DNA from 2 places in the Citrobacter meridianamericanus genome. Region 1 is predicted to be linked to the other one. Evidence: predicted binding sites of a transcription regulator. Region 1 holds the regulator's gene; the other holds the start of a gene.
The links. Region 1 encodes LexA, which represses DNA repair genes until DNA is damaged. Its sites were predicted from a motif close to TNCTGTATGTACATACAGNA; they were not measured.

Region 1 (3,211 bases):
ACGTTTACCTTCAATGACCGTCATATCATCATCGGTCAGTTTGCCCCATTGCTCTTTCACTTTACCTTTAAACTGCTTCCAGTTGCCGCCGACTTCGTCTTTATTCATCATCAAGTCCTCATCGTTAGGTTGTGAATAGCGAGAGTGCCATGTCCAGACACATGCTGTTTTCTCTGGACGTGAGAATAAGTGTAGTCAGTGATTCTGGGTTTTATTTACTATTCGGAATTTTTAACCATTCTGATCAGGCAAACCAGGTTCCATTACGCCAGTGACGCCGCCAGATAAAGGCCAGCGACAGCCCGCGCAACGCGAGGAAAACGGTTAACGCCAGCCACAAACCATGATTTCCCAGCCACGGCAACGTCAGGAGCGTTAAGGCGAATCCCACTGCGGCAACGGCCATACTGTTACGCATTTCTGCAGCCCGCGTTGCGCCAATAAACATACCGTCAAGCAGATAACACCACACGCCCACCAGCGGTAAAACCACCTGCCAGAAAAGATAGCGATCGGCCAAAAGTTGGATTTGCGACAGTGAGGTCAGCAGCGCCACAATCTGCTCGCCAAACAAGGCATAGATCAGCGAAAAAAGGATTGCCACAATTCCTGACTGTCGACACGCTGCTCGCCAGACATCCAGCAACTGGCTGCCGTCCCGCGCCCCATAGGCCTGGCCCGAATGCGCTTCCACGGCATAGGCAAATCCGTCCAGTGCATAAGCGGTAAACGTCAGCAAAGTCATCAGTACGGCATTAACCGCAATGATATCGCCTCCCAGACGCGCCCCCAGCACCGTAATGGCCCCAAAGCAGAGCTGCAACAGCAGCGAACGCAGCATGATGTCACGGTTGAGTGCCAACAAACGACGGAAGTTGCCCCGCCACGCCTGTTTCAACATTGCCAGCGATATTCCGCGCATATGCAGGACTTTGCGCACCATCATCAGACCGATAAGCAGTGTGGCATATTCAGCAATCACCGTTGCCAGTGCCGCACCCTGCACGTTCATATGCAGACCCATCACCAGCCATAAATCGAGCGCAATGTTGAGAATATTGCCGACAATCAGCAGGATAACCGGCGCTCGCGCATACTGCACGCCCAGCAACCAGCCGAGCAGCACCAGATTCGCCAGCGAGGCTGGCGCGCTGAGCCAGCGGATTTCAAGGAAACGCCGGGCTTGTTCAAGTACAGGTTCACTTCCCCCGACAATATGCAGCGCTAAATCGATAATCGGCGTGCGAAACAGCGCGATAAGTACCCCTGCGCCCAATGCCAGCATCAGCGGCTGTACCAGCGCGCGCGCCAGCGCCTGTGGATTTTTCGCACCAAATGCCTGCGCGGTAAGACCGGTGGTACTCATGCGCAAAAAAAGAAGCAGCATAAAGAGAAAACTGGTCGCCGTGGCCCCGACAGCAACGCCGCCAAGATAGACCGGGCTGTCCAGATGACCAATCACAGCAGTATCCACCAACCCCAGCAAGGGAACGGTGATATTGGAGAAGATCATCGGTAAGGCGAGGTGCCAGAGCGCTTTATCAGAGGCGGTAAAGAAAGGCATACAGGAAAGCCTGATGAAAAGAAGTGAAAACTAGCTGTGGCGCAGAATGCGCCACAGTATTAATACATGATTACAGCCATTCACCGTTACGAATGACGCCTACCGCCAGCCCTTCAATGGTGAAGTTTTGCTCGCGCAGATCGACAACGATAGGTTTAAATTCACTGTTTTCTGGCAGAAGTTCAACCTTGTTGCCCTGCTTTTTCAGGCGCTTAACCGTGACTTCGTCGTCGATACGGGCAACAACAACCTGTCCGTTACGCACGTCCTGAGTTTTATGCACCGCCAGCAAATCGCCGTCCATAATACCGATATCTTTCATCGACATACCGCTAACCCGCAGCAGAAAATCGGCGTTCGGTTTGAACAATGAGGGATCGACCTGGTAGTGGCCTTCGATGTGTTGCTGCGCCAGAAGTGGCTCGCCTGCCGCCACACGACCGACAAGCGGTAATCCTTCTTCTTCTTCCTGCAGCAGTCGAATACCACGCGATGCACCGGAGACAATTTCCAGCACACCTTTACGCGCCAGCGCTTTCAGATGTTCTTCAGCAGCGTTTGGGGAACGGAACCCCAAACGCTGCGCGATCTCCGCACGCGTCGGTGGCATACCTGTCTGGCTGATGTGATCTCTAATGAGATCAAACACCTCTTGCTGCCTGGCCGTTAACGCTTTCATTCCGCCCCCTGGGTGTATATACAGTTATGCTGTGAGTATATACAGCTAAAGGTGATTTTGGAACCGCAAACTGCACAAAAAGCAGGAGATTTATGAAGATGTGGAATCCTTATCGCAAATGCGGCCACAACAGAATGCCCCAGGTGATCAGAGCAACGAAAATAGACAACAACACCGCCGCAGAACCCATATCTTTCGCCCGGCCGGAAAGTTCGTGATACTCAGAGCCTATGCGATCAACCACCGCCTCAATCGCACTGTTGAGGATTTCAACGATCATCACCAGCATCACGGAACCAATTAACAGCACGCGGGTAATCGCATCGACGTCCAGCCAGCAGGCGATAGCTACGCCCAGCAGCACGGCAACGCTTTCCTGGCGGAATGCCGCCTCATTGATCCATGCGGCGCGAAAACCTTTCCAGGAATAGCCTGCAGCTTTGATAATTCGGGTGAATCCAGTGGTATTATTGGCCATCAAAAAGAACCTTTTTACATTATTAGCGTCAATGTCATTGTAACGTTACCCCGTTTGTTTCAGGGGGTGGCAAAGCAGCGCGAAGTATGACGGGATACCACAGAAATTCACTAAACTTTCTGATATCCTTGCAGCGCATTTGCATTATTAACCAGAGGCTTTACATCGTTTATGTCCGGCTGGCCACGAATTTACTACAAATTACTGAATTTACCATTAAGCATCCTGGTAAAAAGCAAGTCTATTCCGGCAGAACCTGCCCCGGAATTGGGACTCGATACGTCTCGTCCCATTATGTACGTCCTACCGTACAATTCAAAAGCAGACTTGCTGACGCTGCGTGCCCAATGTCTGGTGCACGATCTCCCCGATCCCCTGGAACCGCTGGAGATAGACGGGACTCTGCTGCCGCGCTACGTGTTTATTCACGGCGGCCCGCGCGTGTTCACCTATTACACGCCGAAAGAAGAGTCCATCAAGCTGTTCCATA
Region 2 (3,211 bases), on a different replicon from region 1:
ATGCATCTCCGGATCGCGTTGCTGCTCTTTGTTCTTGCTAGAGCTGGGTGCCTCAATGATGGTGGCATCCACCAAAGTGCCTTGGGTCATCATGACGCCTGCTTCGGCCAGCCAGCGATTGATGGTCTTGAACAATTGACGGGCCAGTTGATGCTGCTCGAGCAGGTGGCGGAAATTCATGATGGTGGTGCGATCCGGCAGGGCGCTATCCAGGGATAATCGGGCAAACAGGCGCATGGAGGCGATTTCGTACAGGGCATCTTCCATGGCACCGTCGCTCAGGTTGTACCAATGCTGCATGCAGTGAATACGCAGCATGGTCTCCAGCGGATAGGGCCGTCGGCCATTGCCCGCCTTGGGATAAAACGGCTCGATGACAGCGGTCATATTCTGCCATGGCAGAATCTGCTCCATGCGGGAGAGGAAAATCTCTTTTCGGGTCTGACGGCGCTTAGTGCTGAATTCACTATCGGCGAAGGTGAGTTAATGGCTCATGATGTCCCTCTGGGATGCGCTCCGGATGAATATGATGATCTCATATCAGGAACTTGTTCGCACCTTCCCTAGACTTAACGATGTTAAAATTTTGGTTGTATTAAAATCCTCCTGCGAAAGTGAAATCATCCATGTATTATCTTTATGATAGTCGGTGATATAAATAAAATGAGATGTAAAAGGCGTTGAGTGATTGAACTCTCCTAGGTAATGACTCCAACTTATTGATAGTGTTTTATGTTCAGATAATGCCCGATGACTTTGTCATGCAGCTCCACCGATTTTGAGAACGACAGCGACTTCCGTCCCAGCCGTGCCAGGTGCTGCCTCAGATTCAGGTTATGCCGCTCAATTCGCTGCGTATATCGCTTGCTGATTACGTGCAGCTTTCCCTTCAGGCGGGATTCATACAGCGGCCAGCCATCCGTCATCCATATCACCACGTCAAAGGGTGACAGCAGGCTCATAAGACGCCCCAGCGTCGCCATCGTGCGTTCACCGAATACGTGCGCAACAACCGTCTTCCGGAGCCTGTCATACGCGTAAAACAGCCAGCGCTGGCGCGATTTAGCCCCGACGTATCCCCACTGTTCGTCCATTTCCGCGCAGACGATGACGTCACTGCCCGGCTGTATGCGCGAGGTTACCGACTGCGGCCTGAGTTTTTTAAATGGCGGAAAATCGTGTTGAGGCCAACGCCCATAATGCGGGCGGTTGCCCGGCATCCAACGCCATTCATGGCCATATCAATGATTTTCTGGTGCGTACCGGGTTGAGAAGCGGTGTAAGTGAACTGCAGTTGCCATGTTTTACGGCAGTGAGAGCAGAGATAGCGCTGATGTCCGGCAGTGCTTTTGCCGTTACGCACCACCCCGTCAGTAGCTGAACAGGAGGGACAGCTGATAGAAACAGAAGCCACTGGAGCACCTCAAAAACACCATCATACACTAAATCAGTAAGTTGGCAGCATCACCACCTCGCTGAACCTTGCCATATAAGCATCGTACTCAGCCTGGTCTTCAGGAGATAAAAAATTTGGTGGGAGGAGCATCAGAATCCTTTCATCCTAGCTTGTATACCTTCTTCGTAGGCCAGCTCGCCATTATCGGTAAAAGATGGTTTTTGATGTTTATGATAAAGCTTAATTTTTCGTCAGGCTTGATAGCGTTACCGGAGAGATTTGATCTTTTCTCTTCAACTCGCAATACTGTTTATACATACAGTACAAGAATTCGAGTGTAGCTATGTCTGTTATCCTTGAGCACATTAGCAACAAGCCTTACGAAATGGCACCTTTTTTCAGTGATTTACTAAGCTGTGGAGTGATGAGTCCGTGCGCCGGGCATGAAGATAATGAATTAAATTTGCATGAATATGTAGTCCGCAACCGCCCCTCAACCTTCTTTGTCAGGGCGGCGGGCCTCAGTATGATCAATGCCGGTATCAATGATGGAGCAATACTGGTTGTGGATCGGTCTTTAACAGCACGACACGGCTCTATCGTCGTTGCGCTGGTGGATGGAGAGTTTACGGTAAAGATCTTACACACGTATCCTGAGCTGCTTTTGATGCCTTCTAATCCAGCCTATAAGCCGATACGTGTAAATCCTGAATCCCTTGAGATATGGGGCGTCGTCACCTTTGCACTGAATCAGTTCAGCCATGTACATGCACGTTGATATTAACGGAGCCTATGCGGCATTTGAGTGTGCGATGGATCCCAAGCTGTCAAAAAAGCCGCTCATCATAGCCAGCAATAACGATTCGTCCGTCATTGCAATGAATAAACTGGCTAAAAGCGTTGGTATTAAGCGTGGGACCCCAATTTTTAAGTGCAGGGATTTGATTCAGCAACACCGGATCGAAGTCCGGAGCTCTAACTTTACTTTGTATGAAGACTACTCAAATCGCTTCCATGAAACGCTGGAAAGCTTCGCGCCTCAATCGAGTCGATATAGCATAGATGAAAATTTCATGTTATTGAAAAACATGAACAAGATAATAGATTATGAAGATTACGGCCGGTTGATCAGAAGTACACTTCTTCATAATCTGTCCCTTACCTGTGGTGTGGGTTGTTCAAGCACCAAAACCCTCGCTAAATTATGCACCTATGCGAGCAAACGATGGGCAGCTACAGGCGGGGTTGTAGTTTTGACTGATCAGGCCAGGATCAGGAAGCTCCTGAGCCTGATCAGTACCAGAGAAATATGGGGTATTGGTCGAAAGATTAGTGAACGCCTGTCGGCTTTCGGGATCATCACTGCCGGTGATTTTTATAATAGCGACGTTCGCTTTTTACGTAAAAGCTTTGGCGTTGAAATCGAGCGTACCTGGCGGGAACTGCATGGCGAACCATGTTTCCGGCTGCACGAGTCTCCTCCTGTCAGGCAACAGATTATCGTTTCCAGAAGTTTTGGTCAGCGCCTTAATGAGATAGGCAAGCTACATGAGGCAGTTTCATTTTTTACCGCCCGGGCGGCAGAGCAGCTGCGCAAGGATGGCTCGTGGACCCGTCAAATCACAGTCTTCATTCAGAGTAGCAATTATGCGCAAGGTGAAAACCGCTACAGCAATTGTGGTATCGAGCCGCTTACCGCTACACAGGACACCCGCGATCTGGTTGATGCAGCCATGACCATCCTGAACCGCATTTACAGACCCGGGATAGCGTATGCGAAAGCAGGGGTAATGCTCTCCGCTATGACTGACGGCA

Region 2: umuD (translesion error-prone DNA polymerase V autoproteolytic subunit) is a predicted target of LexA. The motif match lies at 1,701-1,720, and genes of this name have one in related genera.

What each region holds. Positions count from the first base shown of each region.
Region 1 covers NZ_CP101036.1:4,921,858-4,925,068, forward strand. The annotation lists gene NMD08_RS23925 (CsbD family protein) at 1-108, opposite strand, end outside; gene dinF (MATE family efflux transporter DinF) at 245-1,564, opposite strand; gene lexA (transcriptional repressor LexA) at 1,635-2,243, opposite strand; gene NMD08_RS23940 (diacylglycerol kinase) at 2,353-2,721, opposite strand; gene plsB (glycerol-3-phosphate 1-O-acyltransferase PlsB) at 2,893-3,211, shown strand, end outside.
Region 2 covers NZ_CP101037.1:97,714-100,924, reverse strand. The annotation lists gene NMD08_RS26350 (IS5 family transposase) at 1-429, opposite strand, end outside; one part of gene NMD08_RS26345 (IS1-like element IS1B family transposase) at 717-1,165, opposite strand; one part of gene NMD08_RS26345 (IS1-like element IS1B family transposase) at 1,165-1,414, opposite strand; gene umuD (translesion error-prone DNA polymerase V autoproteolytic subunit) at 1,740-2,174, shown strand; gene umuC (translesion error-prone DNA polymerase V subunit UmuC) at 2,164-3,211, shown strand, end outside.